3 regions of the Pseudarthrobacter sp. TE9888 genome follow, and region 1 is predicted to be linked to each of the others. Evidence: riboswitches for the same ligand, from Rfam matches in the RefSeq annotation. Region 1 holds a riboswitch; each other region holds the start of a gene.

Region 1 (6,006 bases):
GCATGGTTCGCCAGGACCAGCGCGCACTCCAGCAGCCGTGGACCCAGCACCTCGTGGTCCAAGTACGCGCGCGCCTCCGCAAGGGACGAAATGGCATACCTGCGTGACGTGTCGCTCTGCCCCAGCCCGGCAAGCTGCGGGAAGACAAACCACATCCAATGCCCCGACTTAGTGCCCACCTGCAGCTCGCCCAGCGCCTGCTCATAGGTTCCGCCGGTGTTTTGCGCGGCAACAAAACGCTCAAGGTCAAACGGCTCATTCATGTGGATCTCCTCGGTGCGTTTCAAATGGACAAGTCTTCTTCAAGGGCGTCCGCTGCCGCCCGGAGCCCGGGGTCCGGATCTTCCCGCCACCGGGCCAGGACAACACCGGCCCGCTGCCGCTCACGCCCGCCCAGCCCCGCCAGCAGCGGGACCAGGACGTCGGAAAGCAGGGGCGCCGCCAGGTCCCCTGCCCGGGCGGAACGGAGGAACCCCTCCAGCCGGGTCAGGTCGGAATGCCGGAGTAGCCTTACCCGCGTCTGCAGCAGCACCACGGCGGCGAGGCGGCGCTCGAACACCGGCCGCGAACCGGGCCGCGGCTGTCCCCACAGGGCGGAGGCCAGCATAACGGTACCGTCGTGGTCCAGGTCCTTGAATTTCCGCAGCGCATCACGGACCGTCCCCCGGACGGCCCCCACCGACGATCCATAGGAGGCCAGCTGCCCGCCCAGCCGGCTCCCGACGTCGTCGGCCCGGTAACAGGAGCCCTCATTCTGCAGCGTCCGGTCGACGAAGTCCGCCGCCGCCGACACCACCTCCGCGGTCCCGGTCATCGCCCGCGGCCGGACGAGGCGTGCAGGATGCAGAACGGCGTCCACGGCCGCGCTTCCAGGCGGCCCTCGGCAATAGGCTCCCCGCACACCGCGCAGGTTCCATAGGTTCCCGCGGCCAGCCGCGCCAGGGCTTCCTCAATCTGTCCAAGGCCGGCCGAGCTTTGTTTCAGGAGCGCTGAAGCCTGGGAGAGTTCGAAGGCAATGGTGGCACCCTCGGGATCGTGCTCGTCATCCACATTGGAGTCCTGGCGCGCCGAATTTGCGGCTTCGATATCTGCCCGCAGCGCCGGCAGCAGTGCCAAGCGCCGCGCCCGCTCCTCTTCGAGCAGCGCGCGGAACCGTTCGAAATCAGGCATGGAAACAGCCTAACGCGTCAATCAGTACCAGTTCAGGGCCACAGAGTGGTTCCAGGCCGCGCACGGGGAACCATACCGGTCCTTGATGTAGCCAAGGCCCCAGTCGACCTGCGTGCGGTAGCTGGTGAGCCAGTCGCTGCCGGCGCTGGCGTACTTGCCCGGCGGCAGCGCCTGGGCTATTCCGTAGGCACCGGAGTAGGCGTTGGTGGCGGTGGTCAGCCAGCTGGACTCCTTGGTCCACAGCTGGGCCAGGCACAGGAACTGGTCCTGGCCCCACCCGAAGGCGGCCAGGCGCCCGGATGCGTAGCTTTTCGCTCCGGCCGGATCGTTCACCGCGCCGCCGGGAATGGAAGGAACGACGACGGCGGGCGGAACCGGCAGGGCCGGCGCTTCCGGGGCGGCCGGTCCGGGATCGACGGCGGGAAGCGGGGCCGGAACGGGTTGGACACCGCCTGGCCGGTCAGGACCCGCCGGGGCAGGGTTTGCTGCGGGCGCTGGCGCCTTCGGCTGCTGCGCCGCCGCGGCGGCAGCCCTGGCCGCCGCCTCCGCCTGCTGCCGTGCCTGCTCCTCCGCGGCGGCGCGCTTGGCCGCCTGGGCCGCCTCGTAGGCTGCCTGCGCCGCCTGGCCCTGGCGGTACTCACCCTCAAGGGCCGCCGTCGTGCCCTTCAGGGCTGCGAGCTGGGCTGTCAGTTCGCCGCCATGCCGCTGTTCCTCCGCGACCTGCCGGGCCAGCGAATCCTGGGCCGCGCGGGCGGAATCCAACGTTGCCTTCGCCTCCGCGGAAAGCCGCTCCTGCTCGCTCCTGGCAACCTTTTCCTGGTCGGCAAGGGCGGCGGCGGCCTTTTCCGCAGCCGCCGCCTTAGCGACCAGGGCCGCAGTCTTGTCCCCCACGAGCTTTACCAGGTTGAGTCCCTGGACACTGTTGGTTCCCAGGGCATCCAGCGCCACGAAGAACCCTGCGTTGGTTCCGCCGGTCTTGTAGGACTCGACTGCCAAGGCGCCGAGGTCTTTCCGGTACCGCGCCAACTCCGCGTTGGCCTGGGCGGCCCGGCCGGACAGTGTTTCCAGGCGGGAAGAAGCTGCCTGCAGCCCGGCGGCGGCGGCAGCATACCCGGCCGCCGAGCGGACGGCCGCTTCCCCTGCCGCCGCAGACTCTGCTTCAAGGCCGGACAGCAGCCCGTTGATGGTGGTGATCTCCGCTGCCTTCGAAGCTTCCGAGGACTGGGCCGCCTGCACGTCTGCCCAAGAGGGGTACCCGCCGGGCGGAGGCGGGTCGTCGGCAGCGGCCGGAAGGACAACGGTGGCGGCCAGGGCAACAGCCACCAGGCTCCCGAGCAAAGGGAACCTGGCGGTGGTCACGAACAGGGGCATAGTCCCGAAGCTTACCGGCGGATTGGTGGGTCACACAGGAAGCCGTTTCCACATTGTTACCGTGAACGGCGGCGCTGGCATCAGCCGAGGTCAGACCGCAAGCAGGCTTATCGTCCACACGTTTGCGCAATTCGAGAGGGCAGCCTCGTATGTTATCTAAATGTGACAATCGGCGTGCACATGGGTTAGGGTCTTCAGGTGTCCCTCCCAGACGGGACATTCCCGTCAGTATGCCGAGCCCTGCCGCTGACCATGGGATCCAACCGCTCCAGTTGGCAGGGACGGGGGAACCAAGTTTCCACGGCCACATGTGGCCTAGGGGTTAAGTCGATAGCGCCTCCCTCCATCGCGGGGCCGCTTCCGGCCGGGTATCTCCAGCCCGAACCCGACAGCTCACCCCGCAGGCATGGGAGAGGCGATCAACCGTGTCAAAAAATTCCATTCCAGCCCGTCACCGCGCGACTCCGGCCCGCTCCATTGTGCTCGAGGGCCTCGCCGTAACCGCCAAGTCGCAGGCCCGTTCACTGGGCCGCCCGGCGCTTGCTGTGGCAGCAGCGTCCGGCATTGCGTTCGGCGTCGGCGCCCCGGCGCACGCTGGTGTAACCGCACCGGACACCACTGGACAGACCAGCATGCAGGCCACCGCCCCGGCACCGGCTGCAGCCCCTGCCGCTGCAGCAGGGAATGTCCACACCGTCGTTTCCGGCGACACCCTCGGCGCCATTGCCGCGGCGTACGGCGTCAACCTCAATGACGTCCTGTCCGCCAACGGCCTTGGCCTGTCCTCGGTCATTTACCCGGGCGACCAGATCCAGATTCCCGGCGCCGGCTACACCGCAGCGCCGGCACCGGCCCCTGCTGCAGCACCCGTGCAGGCGGCAGCCGCCACCGCACCGGCCAACACCGGCATGAACATGTCCTACGCCTCCGCCACGCCTGTAGCTTCCACTACCGGCTCGGGCACCGGAGCCGCGATCCTCGCCTCGGCCTACAGCCAGCTGGGCGTCCAGCAGGACTGCACCGCAATGGTTGAGAAGGCACTGCGCTCGGTCGGCAAGTCCGTAGGCGACCTGGCCCCCACCCAGTTCTTCCAGTACGGCACGGTGGTGGGCGCTCCCGCCCCCGGTGACCTGATCATCACCTCCGGCCACGTGGGCGTTTACGCAGGCAACGGCCAGGTTGTCAGCGGCGGCGTCAACGGCTTCGACACGGAGGTGCACTCCATCAGCTGGCTCGGCGGGTACTCCGCAGTGCGCGTAGCCTAGTCTTCGCCGGTCCGGCCCGCTTGGCGGTGCCGACCGTTGTGGGAGGGTGGCAGCCGGGAAACCGGCTGCCACCCTCCTGCCGTTAAAGCACTCGACGGGCCGCCGCGGTCAGGTCCCGCAGAACGTCATGTAGCTGCCGAAGTCCTCAGGGGGCCCTTGAAGATAGCGTTCGAGGCCGGGCCGTTCATTGAAGGGGTCGCTGACAGCCGCCAGCAGTTGCTGCAACGGCCCCCGGTCCCCGCCGGTTGCTGCCGACAGCGCCTCCTCCACAAGGTGATTCCGGGGAATGTACGCGGGATTCACGCTGTCCATCAGCTCCGCGGCCGGCTTGAGCTCGTGCCACCGCACCAGCCAGGAATCGAGGGCGGCAAGGTCAGGGACCATGCCGCGCACGGGCCGGCGGTCTCCACGGGCGGCTTTACCCAGGTTGCGGAAGAACAGGGTGTAGTCCACGGGTCCGTCCTTGAGGATGTCGAGGACATCATCCACCAGGGCCCCGGCAACGCCGTTTTCATCGGCGCTGTCCAGGCCCATCTTGGCCGTCATTCCGCGGGTCCAGGCCTTGCTGTACTGGCCCCGGAAACCGCCCAGGACCTCCACTGCCGGGGCCACGGCTTTCTCCGGGTCCTGGTCAATCAGCGGCAGCATGGCCTCGGCGAGCCTGGCCAGGTTCCATTCGGCCAGGACCGGCTGGTTGGCATAGGCATAGCGTCCGCCGACGTCGATGGAACTGTAGACGGCGGCGGGGTTGAAGGCGTCCATAAACGCGCAGGGCCCGTAATCGATGGTCTCCCCTGAGATGGTCATGTTGTCCGTATTCATGACCCCGTGCACGAAGCCGACGAGCATCCACCGGGCGATGAGCTCTGCCTGGGCGGAGACGACCGCGGCGAACAGCGCAAGGTAGGGGTTGGCGGCACCGGCCGCATGCGGGTAGTGCCTGCTGATGGCATGGTCCGCCAGGCGCTTCAGGAGGTCCATGTTTTCGGTTGCGCGCGCGTACTGGAAGCTGCCAACGCGCAGGTGGCTGCCCGCAACCCGCGCCAGGACGGCGCCGGGCAGCATATCATCGCGCCGGACCTGCCGCCCGGTGGCCACCACGGCGAGCGAACGGGTGGTGGGAATGTGCAGTGCATGCATGGCCTCACTGACAATGTATTCACGCAGCATGGGCCCGACGACGGCACGGCCATCCCCGGCGCGGGCGAAGGGCGTCCGCCCCGAGCCTTTGAGGTGGACGTCCAGGAGGCGGCCCCGCCGGTCAGTGACCTCGCCCAGCAGCAGGGCCCGTCCGTCACCGAGCAGCGGCGAGTACCCGCCAAACTGATGTCCGGCGTACGCCTGTGCCACAGGTGTGGCACCCGCTGGAACGTGGTTTCCCACCAAAAGCCGCACACCCTCGGGGCTGCGCAGGTACTGCGGGTCAAGGCCCAGGTCTGCTGCCAGTTTGTCATTCAGGACGAGAAGCTCCGGGCTGGGCGCTTCCTCGGCCCGCCAGGGTACGGCGAGTTCCGCCAGTTCCCGGGCGAAACGGCCATCGAACGTGACCGTGGATTCAGCTGCTGCCGTCATGGTTTAACCCTATCGCCGTTGTTGGGCCGGCAGCCTCCCGCGCCGGCTGCCGCCGCCGCGGAACAGGGATGCGGTCAAGGTCCTTGGCGGCGATCACGGTAACCCCCGGGGCCCGCGCCTGGGCCTGGTCTGCCAGGACGGAAACGTCGTCACCGTACCGTGCGGAAAAGTGGGTGAGCACCAGGGTGCGTGCGCCGGCGGACGCCGCAAGGGCCCCCGCCTGCCCGGCAGTGAGGTGGAGGTACCGACCTGCCAGGGGGTCGTCGTCGTCACTGAAGGTCGACTCGGCGACCAACAGGTCCGCCCCATCCGCCAGCTCTTCGGCGCCGGGGCACGGCGCCGTATCCATGATGAAGGCGAAGCGCTGGCCCGGCCTGGGGATGCTTACGTCCTCCAGCCTGGCTGTCCCAAGGACGCCGTCGCGTTGCAGCCGGCCCACGTCCGGGCCGGCAATTCCTGCCGCCCGCAACCGCGCCGGCAACAGTGTTTGCCCGTCAGCCTCCCGGAGCAGGTAGCCGAACGTCTCGATGCGGTGCTTGAGCGGCCGGACCTCCAGGCCTTCCGCCACGGGTCCGGGTCCCGAATGCGGGTGGAGCCGAAGGTCGATGCCGGGTGAACTCACCGACAC
Region 2 (6,006 bases), 1.6 Mb from region 1:
GGCGAACTTCCAGGCACAGACCGTGGGCAACTCCACTGTCTACCGCCTGGCGGAGTAGCACGCCATGGCCAGCCACTACGGGACCCCGCCGTACCCACGAACCGCGGCCGGCGTTGAGCGGCCCTCCGGGGCACGCGCAGCCGAAGACCGCGCAACCGAAGCACGCGCAGCCGAAGACCGGAAGGCCGGAGCCCGGACTTCCGGGGACGGCGGAACACAGTCCGGCCGGCTTCCACGGGATCCCTTGGCCCTCCGCCGGCACCTGGAACTGGCGGCGGTACTGGCAGGAACGGCCGTGCTGTACCTCTGGAACCTCGGCGCATCAGGCTGGGCCAACGCGTTCTATTCCGCCGCGGCCCAGGCGGGATCGCAGGACTGGACCGCGTGGTTCTTCGGTTCCTCGGACGCCGCCAACTCAATCACGGTGGACAAGCCGCCGGCCTCGTTGTGGATCATGGGGCTGTCCGTCCGGATCTTCGGTTTAAGCCCGTGGAGCATCCTGGTCCCGCAAGCGCTGATGGGGGTCGGGGCCGCCTGGCTGCTCCACCTTGCTGTGCGCCGGGCAGCGGCGCACGCCACGGGTAACGCCGCCCTCGCCCACAGGGCCGGGTTGCTGGGCGCTGCCGTCCTCGCCCTCACGCCGGTTGCCACGCTGATGTTCCGGTTCAACAACCCGGACGCCCTGCTGGTGCTGCTCATGACTGCCGCCGCGTACGGGGTCCTCCGTGCAATCCAGGAGGGCCGGTTGCGCTGGCTCCTGCTGGCCGGCGTGTTCCTGGGCTTCGGCTTCCTGGCCAAGCAACTGCAGGTCCTGCTGGTGGTTCCCGGGTTCGCCGTGGCCTACCTGGTCGCGGCGCCGGGCAGGCTGGGCCGGCGCCTCCTGGGGCTGGCGGCGGCGGGGGCAGCGATGGTGGTTTCCGCGGGCTGGTGGCTCGCGGCCGTGGAGCTGACGCCTGCCGGCATGCGGCCCTACATTGGCGGGTCGCAGGACAACTCCATCCTGGAGCTCACCCTTGGCTACAACGGGCTGGGGCGGCTGACGGGCGACGAGACGGGCAGTGTGGGCGGCGGCAACGGGTGGGGCGTCCCCGGCCTGTTCCGGATGTTCAACAGCGAGTTCGGGGGCCAGATAGCGTGGCTGCTTCCCTCCGCCCTGATCCTTGCGGCGGGCCTGCTGTGGGTGTGCCGGCGGGCACCGCGGACGGATCCGGTGCGTGCGTCGGTGGTGGCCTGGGGCTCGTGGGTCCTGGTGACGGGCCTGGTGTTCAGCTTCATGGCCGGCATCATCCACCCCTACTACGCGGTGGCGCTGGCGCCGGGAATTGCGGGGCTTACCGGCCTGGGCGCTGTCCTCCTGTGGCAGCACAGGCAGCAGCCGGCTGCTGCAATCCTGCTCGCGGCGGCGGTGGCAGCGGCCGCCCTGACGGCGTTTTCGCTGCTGGGCACCACATCGGCCTACGGTCCGTGGCTGCGCTGGCTGGTGCTGGCAGCAGGCCTGGCCGCGGCGGCCGGAGTGGGCCTCAACCGGTTCCTGGGCCGCCGCTCCCTGCTGCGGACGACGGCGGCGCTGGCCGTTGCTGCGTCGCTCGCCGGGCCGCTGGCCTACTCCGTCTCCACGGCGTCGGCGGCGCACAGCGGGGCAATCGTCAGCGCAGGACCCACGACAGGGTTCGGTGCGGGGCCGGGCGGCGCACCCGGTGGCGCCGGGGGCAACCGGAACGGATTCGGCCCCAGTGGCACCGGGAGCACGGGCAACGCGGCCCAAGGCACACCGGGACAAGGCACTCGAGGACAAGGCTTCCGGCAGCAAGGCACCCAAGGCGGCACGGGGTTTGCCGGGAACCGCAGCGGAGGCATGGGCGGGCTCCTGGGTGCCCCCACGCCGTCGGCCGACCTGGTCACCGCGCTCCAGGCCGGGGCGTCAAGCTACACCTGGGCCGCGGCCGTGGTGGGTTCCAACAACGCCGCCGGTTACCAACTGGCGACCGAACTTCCGGTCATGGCGGTGGGCGGCTTCAACGGCACCGACCCCTCCCCCACGCTGGCGCAGTTCCAGGAGCTGGTGTCCCAGGGAAGGATCCATTTCTTCATCGCGGGCGGAACCATGCGTTCCTCCAGCGGCTCGGATGAGGCAACCCGGATTACTGAGTGGGTGGCAGCCAATTTCCAGGCGCAGAGCATCGGCGGCACCACGGTGTACGCCCTGTCTGGCCAGTAGCGAAGCAGTCCGGCCCGGGCCGGAAGTCCCTGCGGGCCGGACTGCCTCAGGCCATCACTCCTCCGTTCGCGCTGCCGCAAACCGACGCGCTGGATCCGTGACTTCCGTTACCTAAACGTGACTTCCGCTTAATCTTCCTGTACCGTCGATTGGGTGCGGTCCCCGTTCGGACCGCATATCCCGGGTTGACGCCAAGCTCTGCCGCTTCCCCGGATTCCGATTGAGCAACGGCAGAGGCGGGGGACCCACCGTCCCGGGCAATAACTGCCCTTGGGGTTAAGCCAGTACGTGATTTTCATTCCGTACGGCCGGATGCCCTCATCCGAACCCGACAGCTAACTCCGCAGGTGTGAGAGGCGATCAATCATGTCCAAAAACACGGCAGAATCATGCCTGCACGCTAAACACAGGGCCAAGCAGCAGGCCAAGAAGACCACCCTCGGCCAGCGCGCCGCAGTTCTTGCGGCATCGTGCGCGGTGCTGGTGGGGGTAGGCGCGGCCGGACAGGCCACCAGCAGCATGGCCCCGGCGTCGTCCACCCAGTCAAACACGGCAGCAGCTGACGCCCAAATGAGCATCGAGAAGAGCGAAATCCGCTCCAACCCGGTGGAGAGCCCCGCTCCCGCAGCCATCAGCGTAGCGCCGCAGGCGGCTGAACCGGCTCCGGCAGCAGCGCCAGCGGCTCCCGCACCGGCAGCCCCTGCGCCTGCTCCCGCACCGGCGCCCGCCCCTGCCCCCGCACCTGAGCCTGCACCTGCCGTCGCGGTCAACGATCCTGCTGGCGCCCAGGCCTACGCGGCCGGCCAACTGGCCACATTCGGCTGGGGACCGGACCAGATGCAGTGCCTGCAGACCCTGTGGACCAAGGAATCCGACTGGACCACCACGGCCACCAATCCCAGCAGCGGGGCGTACGGAATCGTCCAGTCCCTTCCGGCCGAGAAGATGGCCAGCTCGGGCGCGGACTACCTCACCAACTACCGCACCCAGATCAACTGGGGCCTGGATTACATCAAGAAGAGCTACCAGTCCCCCTGCGGCGCACTGAGCTTCCACCTGGCGCACAACTGGTACTAGGCACCACTCCCCTGCCGCAACGCGACGAAGCGGCACCTTCAGCTGAGCCTTTCCAGCCTTGACGGCCGCCCGACGACGCGTCCCGGCCCCCGCCGTCGTACGCCTTGGAGTGGGGCCCGGCAGGGAATACCGCCTAGACTGCGGGCCGCATCCCGAGGGATGCGGCCCGCAGTGGTTTAAGGTGCAGGGCTCTGCGCCGTGCCTGCCCCGGGGTTACGCCACGGGACGTACTGGACAGACCACCTGTTGCCGTCCGGATCGGCGAAATACACGAAGTGGCCCCAGTCCTGGACGTCCACGTCACTGACATCCACGCCGTTGTTCTTCAGAAAGTCGTGAGCCGCGGTGATGTCGCTGACCACCAGCTGCAGGTTTGCTCCGGTGCCGGGAGGTGCGTCCGTCAATCCCTCGCCAATGCAGATGGAGCAGGCCGAACCGGGCGGCGTCAGCTGCACGAAGCGGATGTCGTCCGAGGGCCGCTCGTCGTAGTCGGCGTTGAAGCCCACCTTGTTGACGTAGAAATCCTTGGCGCGGTCAACGTCGGAGACGGGGACAAAGGCAAGTTCAAGTTTCCAGTCCATCCGCACAGGCTAGCGGCGGCACACCGGCCCGGAAAGGCCCAGCGCAAATGGGGCCGTCGAAAATGGCCCTTATCCCGACAGGTCGCGTCCTGAAAGGCGGGAGGCTACCCGGCGATGCCGTAGAGGCGGTCGCCGGCGTCGCCCAGTCCGGGAACGATGTAGGACTTCTCGTTGAGCTTCTCATCGATGGAGGCCAGGACGATGTGCACGTTGGCTTCGCCGAGTTCCTCCTCCAGCTTGGCCAGGCCCTCCGGAGCCGCGAGCAGGCAGATGCAAGTGACGTCCGAAGCGCCCCGCTTGAACAGGAACTTGATGGCCTCGCGCAGCGTGCCACCGGTGGCCAGCATGGGGTCCAGGACAAACACCTGCCGGCCGGTCAGGTCCTCGGGGAGGCGCTCGGCGTAGGTGATGATGTCCAGCGTTTCCTCATCCCGGGCCATGCCCAGGAAGCCCACCTCGGCGGTGGGGACCAGCTTGGTCATGCCCTCCAGCATGCCAAGGCCTGCCCGGAGGATGGGGACCACCAGCGGGGTGGGCTTGGTGAACGCCGTGCCGATGGTGGTGCTGACGGGTGTCTCGATGGTGACGGGCTCGGTGCGGACCTCCCGCGTGGCTTCGTAGGCCAGCAGGGTCACCAGCTCTTCCGTCAGCTGGCGGAAGACCGGCGACGGCGTGTTCTTGTCCCGCAGGACGGTGAGCTTGTGGGCGACCAAGGGGTGGTCAACAACGAGAGTACGCATCCCCCAAAACTATCATCCGGCGGTGTCCTTGTTATGGCCGCCGTGGGCGTGCTCACTGCCGCCGTCGCCCCTATGGTGCACTTCCTCGGCCACCACGTCGCGGACGATTGGACGGTCGAACGACGGCGCCGCACCGGCATGCTCCCGCCTGCGGACCAAGTGGAACAACCTGTGCGCCAGAATGACCACGCCCACCCAGGTCAGGCCGAGCAGCCACCCGGCCATGACATCGGTCAGCCAGTGGTGGCCGAGGAAGACGCGGCTCAGCCCCATGGCGATGATGAAAAGCGTGCCGGCCGTGATGGCCGAGACGCGGACCACCATGGCCTGGAACTGGAGGCAGATCAGGTACACCACCAGGCTGATCACCACGGTGGTGTTCAGGGTGTGGCCACTGGGGAAAGACGGTGAATCCTCGTAAGGGGGTACCGCATCCGCGTGGTCCGGGCGCGTGCGGCCCACCAGCTTCTTGCCGAACGTCGTGGCCATGATGGAGACGGCCGCTGCTCCGCCAATCAGGATGAGGGGCCGCCAGTTCCGGCTGAGGAAGGTCAGCCAGGCGGTGAGGATGCTGGCGAGGATGGGCATTCCGATTCCGCCGCCGATATTGGTGAAGCCGGTAACGAAAGCGTCGAGTCCGGGGCTGCGCAGGCTCTCTGAGAGGGCCAGGGCTGGCTTGTCCAGGTTGGCCAGGCCAGCGGAATCCACCACGTTGTCGTACACCTCGGCGCCCAGCAAGGCCAGGGATACGATGATCGCACCGCCCACGAGGAAGGTGAGGACCAGAGCCGCATACGGCTTGAACCAGAGACCTAGGCGATCCCGAAGAGTGTCCATGGTGCCTCCCGGCGTCGGTCAGTAACCTGAGTATCCTCGAAACTATCATTGAGCCATGCCGTTGCCCGATAAAGAACATCATGCCTGGATGGGCCTTGCGTTGACGGAAGCGCGCCGGGCACTCGCCACGGAGGATGTTCCCATTGGCGCCGTGGTGCTGGGGCCCGACGGCGGGGTGCTGGGTTCGGGCCGGAACCAGCGGGAGGAACTGGGCGACCCCACGGCCCACGCCGAGGTGGTGGCCATCCGGGAAGCCGCGGCCCGGCTGCAGGAACGGGCACGGCTCGGCGGCAGCAGCGGCGACGGCTGGCGGTTGTCCGATTGCACGCTGGTGGTCACGCTGGAACCCTGCGCCATGTGCGCCGGCGCGATCGTCCTGGCCCGGATCCCGCGGGTGGTGTTCGGGGCCTGGGACGAAAAAGCCGGCGCTGCCGGTTCGGTGTTCGACATCCTCCGCGAACGCCGGCTCAACCACTGGGTTGAGGTGTACCCGGGAGTGCGCGAGGAAGAGTGCGCCTTATTGTTGCGGGAGTTTTTCGCGGGACACCGTAGC
Region 3 (6,006 bases), 1.5 Mb from region 1:
CCTTGCCCGTGAGCACAAGCACCAGCGCCCGGCGGAAAGTGATAACCGCCAGCGGTTCATATCCAGCATTCAGAACGAGAGTGCGCATGCACTTACCTCTTCACGGCCGCACCCGTCAGGGGCACGAGGGCCGGCTGCCCTCGGCATGTCCGGGCTATGGATCGACATCACAAGAGTAAACAAAGAAGTGCAAAATCAGGTAATCGCCGCCCCGGAGGCCCATTCCGTCCCCGGGACAGGGAAAAGGCGGGGACTGCGGCGGCAACCCCAGTAAGCGCAAAGGACCCCCGCCTTGCTGGCGGGGGTCCTTTGGCAAGCAGTACACTGGCCGGCGCTGGTTCAGGCCGGCACGGGAATGCCTAACGTACGCGGATGGCTACCGGTCCGGAGCCAACATTGGCGCTGAAGACCACGGTGTCGTTGCCGTTGAAGCCGCCGTGGACGGCCATGCCGTTACCGGCGTAAACGGCGATGTGGGCCATGCCGCCGCCACCGTCGGCGTAGTACAGCAGGTCGCCGGGCTGGGCCTGCGACATGGGCACGGTGTCACCCAGCGACAGGTAGCCTGCCGGCCAGTCGTGGAAGTGGATGCCGACGGCGGCCAGTGCGTTGGTCACCAGCATGGTGCAGTCCTGGTGCACGCCGAGCTGGGCGTAAGCGGCGGAGAGGATGGCTGCACCCTTCCCGCTTGCGGAAACCTGGGGGGCGGGAGCGGTGGGAGCAGAGGCCGTAACAACCTTGGCCGTGGCCTTGGGAGCAGCAACAGGCTGCGCCACCGGAGCGGGAGCAGCTTCCTGCACCTGGACCTGGGGCTCAGGCTCTGCGACGGGAGCCGGCGTGGTGGTGACGGCAGGCTTCTCGTAGCTGATGGCAATGGTGGAAGCTGCGGAAATCGGGGCGTCGACGGCGGATTCGACTTCCAGCTGGGACGCCGGAGCGGAATCGCGCTTGACGTTGGCGTCGGCAGCGTTGGCTGCGAGGCCGCTGGTCAGGACCAGGCCGGAAGCCGCAGCGATAACAGCAGCCTGGCGGCCCATGCCACCGGCGTTGTCGCTGACAGCTTTGGCAATGATGGCGATCGAGTTGGTTTTGGTGACCTCGGCGCGGTGCCGTGCGGTAGCACGAGTCGTCATGAGTTCTCTCTTTCGTTTTTCCTTCGGACCGCGTGTAGGCAGGCAAAGGGGGCTGGACGCGCCGGCATCTTGGGGGTACGCCGGCGCATCCCGAACGGGGATCTGGTTTCTAGCGGAAAAGCTGTGGGCAAAGAAATAGCCCTTGGAGCGCTAAGCCCAAGAACTACTTGTTGAGGTGGTAGTACGAAGAGGTACCGGTGGCTGCGGGCGAGTGCAGCAGCGTGCCCTGGGAGGGGTTAAGCGCGCTGATCATCATGCCGTTGCCGACGTAGATGCCTACGTGCGCGCCACCATTCTGGACAACGAGGTCGCCCGGCTGCGGGGTGGAGGTGGGGGTCATGATGCTCCACGCGTTGGTGCGGGGGATGCTGATCCCGGCCTGCGCGTAGACCCACTGGACGAACCCGGAGCAGTCCCAGCCGGTGACCGGGCTGGTGCCGCCCCACACGTAGGCGTGGCCGATGCCGGTGTAGGCGATGGCTGCAATGCCGGAGGTTGCGGCGGACACAGTCTCGGCGGCCTTGGCGGCGGGAGCGGCGTCCTGGCCTGCGGTCGCGGTGGCGGCGCGCTCGGCTGGTGCGGTGGACTGGGGACGCACCGCTTCGACCTTCGGAGCGGCGGTGGTCTTGACGACCGGGCGCTCGAAGGAAACCGTCGCCGTGGGGGCAGCGGTGACGGCCAGTGCAGTCTGTGCCGAGCCGGACTCGGTGGATGCAGAGACACCGGCGGTGGTGTCAGCTGCGTTTGCCGGCAGGCCCATGCTCAGGATGAGGCCCGATGCGGCTGCCACTACGGCAGCCTGGCGGCCTACGGTCCCGGCATTTGCACTCACGGCCCTGGACACGGCGTCCAAGGGGCTGGTGCGAACCGTTTGCGCACGGTGGCGCGCAGAATGATGGCGTGAAGACACGAAGGTAGCCTCTCCCAATGCCTGCGAGGTGAGCTGTCGGATTCGGATGGGAGTCACCCGGCCACACTGCTTCCTGGGAAGCTCGTGACTTAACCCCAAGGCCTTCTGGAGAGAAGGCCAAAATTGGTTCCCCCGCCCCTGCCAGACGATGAAATGCGAACGGACCTTGAGCGGTGGCAGAGTTAGGCAATCCACTCAAGAGCGTCAACTTCGGAAAAGTTGACGCGAGTTAGACGGTACAGCAGTTTTGTTTCAATGTCACATTCAGGTCACGGCAGGTCACTGCGATCTGAGAGTGAGCAATCATTCGGTTACAGCCAGCCCATGGGATCGACCACTTCGCCGTTGACCTGCACCTCGAAGTGCAGGTGGCAGCCGGTGGAGGCACCCGTAGTGCCGCTGAGTGCCACGACTTCTCCACGGGAGACCGTCTGGCCCACCTTGACGTTGAAGGACGACAGGTGGTTGTACGTGGTTTCCAGCCCGTTGCCATGGTCGATGACCACCCGGTTTCCGCCGCCGAACTGGTGCCAGCCCGCGAAGGTAACGGTGCCGGTCGCAGCGGCCAGGACGGACGTCCCGCATTGCGCCACGAAGTCCTGGCCTCGGTGGAAGTCGCCGGAGCCGCCGGTAATCGGGCTCACCCGGTATCCGAACGGTGAGGCGGTGGTGAGGGTGGCAAGTGGTGCAGCCAGGGTGCCGGCCGACGCGGCCCGGGTGACCGAGCCCGCTGACTGGGCGCTCAGGAGCTGCTTGAGCTTCCCGTCGGGGTCAGCCTGGGTCACCACGGCCGAGCGGCTGAAGTCGATCTGGGCGCCAATATCGGCGGAAATCTGCGGCTGCGGACTGACGGAGGATGCCGCCAGGGGCGCGTTGCCGGACGCATCAGTGGCCATGACCGGGCTGGTGGCGGGCACTGTGACCGTCAGCACCAGGCCGGTGGCGGCCAGGGCGATTCCGGCCTTCTGGCCGATCCCGCTTGCGGCGGCGAATTCCGTTACCTGCCGCAGGGGCCCCCGGCGGCGGCGCGCGTCGCGATGCAGATCGCGGGGGCGCTCCGCTGCTGCGTCTTCGACAACCCGGGGTGCCGAAGGGGGGCTGGCTGCGCGGCGGCGCCCCCTGGAGGTCTGCGTGGTCAAGAAGGGTTCCTCTCTGGAAAAGCCTGCGGAGTTAGCTGTCGGATTCGGGTCAGAGAGATCAAGGACCCGGCCCGTCACGGCAAGCTTCTGCACAGGGGTATTCCCGGAAGAATCCTTCACTGGAGAGGCTTGCTGCTGACGGACTTCACCCCAAGGCAGTCCCCCGCTGCCGCTTGTGGTTCCCCCGCCTCTGCCAGTAACGACTCGTGCACCCGATCCGCTGGCAGAGCTCGGCTCCGGATCGGGTAACGCTTAAGTATCAACGAATGGTTCCACTATAGGGCCTTAAGACCCTAGGTAACAATTCCGTTATCTTTGCTTGGAAGTGCCTCGTCGGGGTAAAAAGCCGGGCGTCAGGCCTGGGCCACGGCAACGAAAACGTGGGCGGCGACCTCGGGCGGCAGCTCCAGTGCGCCCTCGATGCCAGGGACCCGCACGGAGATGTAATCACCCACGCGTTCCAGCGCCACTGCGGCACCGGGCCGGATTCCGCCTTCGTCAAGTTGCGCCAGCAGTTCCGGCTCCACCTGGATTGGTTCAGCGAGCCGGCTGATGGTGACAACAGAGGCCGGAGCGTAGCCCTTCATGGCCTCGACCAGGCTGATGGCCCCGTCGGCGCCACCGCGGGCAGGCTGTCCACCCAAAGCGGCGAGCCCGGGGATGGGGTTGCCGTAGGGCGATTCGGTGGGGTGGTCCAGCATTTCGTAAATGCGCCGCTCGACCCGCTCGCTCATGACATGTTCCCAGCGGCAGGCTTCGTCATGCACGTAGGCCCAGTCCAGGCCGATGACGTCGGCCAGCAGGCGTTCGGCCAGCCGGTGCTTGCGCATGACCTCGGTGGCCCGCTTGCGGCCTGTGTCCGTAAGTTCCAGGTGCCGGTCACCGGAGACGACCACGAGCCCGTCGCGTTCCATCCTGCCGATGGTCTGGGACACGGTGGGGCCGGAGTGGCGCAGGCGCTCGGCAATACGGGCCCGGAGGGCGACGATGTTTTCTTCCTCAAGCTCCAGGATGGTCCTGAGGTACATCTCCGTAGTGTCGATCAGATCCGTCATCCAGCTCAGCTCCTCGAGCGCAGTACCTTGCGTTGTCCCACCGTATCGCCTCTTCCCGCGAGGTAGTTCGGGGGCCAGCTTAGCCTATTTTGAGTTTGTCCGAATAGCCGCGCTTCCTGCGGTACCGCACGGGCGGCCCGTCTCAATGTCTGGACTTTGGGCCCGCCGGCTCCCGCCGCCCCTGCCATTCAGGCAGAATGGTGAAGGCCCGCTGCGCAGCCATCGCCTGCTGCCGGCCGAGCCATGACCCGCCCGTCCGGACCAAACTTTCGTCCCCGCCGAATTGGAGCACCTGTGAGCGACACCAGCATCACGATCCCCGCCGACCTCCTGCCGAAGGATGGGCGGTTCGGCGCCGGCCCGTCCAAGGTCCGCCAGGAACAGATCGATGCGTTGGCAGCAGCGTCCAAGACCATCCTCGGCACCTCGCACCGGCAGGCGCCGGTCAAGAACCTGGTGGGATCTGTCCGCGAAGGGCTGAGCCAGTTCTTCCGCGCCCCGGAGGGCTATGAAGTGGTCCTCGGCGTGGGCGGCTCCACCGCTTTCTGGGACGTCGCCAGCTTCGGCCTCGTGGAGAAGAAGGCCCAGCACCTGTCCTTCGGCGAGTTCGGATCCAAGTTCGCCGCCGCTACCAACAAGGCGCCCTTCCTGGAGGCGTCCTCGATCATCAAGTCCGAGCCGGGCACGCGGCCGGCGGCCCAGGCCGAGGCCGGCGTTGATGTCTATGCCTGGCCCCAAAACGAGACCTCCACCGGTGTGGCTGCCCCCGTCACGCGCGTTTCCGGAGCCGACGAGGGATCGCTGGTCCTGGTGGACGCCACCTCCGCGGCCGGCGGCCTGGACGTGGACGTTGCCCATAGCGACGTCTACTACTTCGCCCCGCAGAAGAACTTCGCCTCCGACGGCGGCCTGTGGCTGGGCCTGTTCTCCCCCGCCGCGATCGAGCGTGCCGCACGGATCAAGGCCGCCAACCGTTGGATCCCGGACTTCCTGGATCTCCAGACCGCGATCGACAACTCCCGCCTGAACCAGACGTACAACACGCCGTCGCTGTCCACGCTGGTCACCCTGGACGCCCAGGTCCAGTGGCTGAACGCCAACGGCGGCCTGGATTTCGCGGCCGCACGCACCGCCGACTCCGCCGGACGCATCTACAGCTGGGCGGATGCCTCCGAGTTCGCCACCCCGTTTGTGGCCAAGGCGGAGGAACGCTCCAACGTCATTGCCACCATCGACTTCGACGAGTCGGTTGATGCGGCGGCTGTAGCCAAGGTCCTGCGCGCCAACGGCATCGTGGACACTGAGCCCTACCGGAAGCTGGGCCGCAACCAGCTGCGCATTGCCACCTTCGTGGCCATCGAGCCAAGCGATGTCTCCGCCCTGCTGTCCAGCATTGACTACGTGGTGGGCGAGCTGCGGAAGTAGGCGCGGAGGACAGTCAGGACAACATACGACGGCGCCGCCCGGGTTCATCCCGGACGGCGCCGTTTTCGTTTGTCCCCGGCGGGGGTGGCCGGCTTCCCGGCGACGGGTGCGGTCAGGCTTCCGCCTGGGTGCCGGCGTCGCCCGTTGGATCCTCCGCCGCTGTTTCCTCGCTTGCGGATTCCGGGGCCGTTTCCTGGCTGCCTGCTTCGGACTCCTGCTGCTGGTCCTCGGGGCGGACACGCTCGGCCCAGGGCACCCACTCCGGGGCCAGGATCGAATCTTCCGACGGCAGGAGGCCCAGCTCATTGACCGTGACCACTTTCGAGCGGGAGTTGCGCGTCAGC

The links. A riboswitch is a leader RNA that binds a small molecule or an ion and turns the genes downstream of it on or off. The one in region 1 is predicted to bind cyclic di-AMP.
Region 2: linked by a shared signal. The riboswitch ahead of ACZ9J7_RS10645 (aggregation-promoting factor C-terminal-like domain-containing protein) and the one ahead of ACZ9J7_RS18000 (LysM peptidoglycan-binding domain-containing protein) in region 1 are both predicted to bind cyclic di-AMP.
Region 3: linked by a shared signal. The riboswitch ahead of ACZ9J7_RS11285 (M23 family metallopeptidase) and the one ahead of ACZ9J7_RS18000 (LysM peptidoglycan-binding domain-containing protein) in region 1 are both predicted to bind cyclic di-AMP.

What each region holds. Positions count from the first base shown of each region.
Region 1 covers NZ_JBWBRD010000002.1:3,777,541-3,783,546, forward strand. Annotated here, with positions in the region: gene ACZ9J7_RS17980 (DUF1810 domain-containing protein) at 1-263, opposite strand, end outside; gene ACZ9J7_RS17985 (DNA alkylation repair protein) at 284-814, opposite strand; gene ACZ9J7_RS17990 (TraR/DksA family transcriptional regulator) at 811-1,170, opposite strand; gene ACZ9J7_RS17995 (aggregation-promoting factor C-terminal-like domain-containing protein) at 1,192-2,541, opposite strand; cyclic di-AMP (ydaO/yuaA leader) riboswitch at 2,793-2,963, shown strand; gene ACZ9J7_RS18000 (LysM peptidoglycan-binding domain-containing protein) at 2,967-3,806, shown strand; gene ACZ9J7_RS18005 (protein adenylyltransferase SelO) at 3,915-5,378, opposite strand; gene ACZ9J7_RS18010 (ribonuclease Z) at 5,362-6,006, opposite strand, start outside.
Region 2 covers NZ_JBWBRD010000002.1:2,128,022-2,134,027, reverse strand. Annotated here, with positions in the region: gene ACZ9J7_RS10655 (glycosyltransferase family 39 protein) at 1-58, shown strand, start outside; gene ACZ9J7_RS10650 (ArnT family glycosyltransferase) at 65-2,218, shown strand; cyclic di-AMP (ydaO/yuaA leader) riboswitch at 2,416-2,579, shown strand; gene ACZ9J7_RS10645 (aggregation-promoting factor C-terminal-like domain-containing protein) at 2,585-3,295, shown strand; gene ACZ9J7_RS10640 (VOC family protein) at 3,472-3,876, opposite strand; gene upp (uracil phosphoribosyltransferase) at 3,981-4,616, opposite strand; gene ACZ9J7_RS10630 (phosphatase PAP2 family protein) at 4,629-5,453, opposite strand; gene ACZ9J7_RS10625 (nucleoside deaminase) at 5,509-6,006, shown strand, end outside.
Region 3 covers NZ_JBWBRD010000002.1:2,282,430-2,288,435, reverse strand. Annotated here, with positions in the region: gene ACZ9J7_RS11300 (HNH endonuclease) at 1-88, opposite strand, end outside; gene ACZ9J7_RS11295 (C40 family peptidase) at 360-1,133, opposite strand; gene ACZ9J7_RS11290 (C40 family peptidase) at 1,297-1,977, opposite strand; cyclic di-AMP (ydaO/yuaA leader) riboswitch at 2,048-2,226, opposite strand; gene ACZ9J7_RS11285 (M23 family metallopeptidase) at 2,355-3,182, opposite strand; cyclic di-AMP (ydaO/yuaA leader) riboswitch at 3,187-3,397, opposite strand; gene ACZ9J7_RS11280 (iron-dependent transcriptional repressor DtxR) at 3,536-4,237, opposite strand; gene serC (phosphoserine transaminase) at 4,532-5,662, shown strand; gene ACZ9J7_RS11270 (DUF3027 domain-containing protein) at 5,775-6,006, opposite strand, start outside.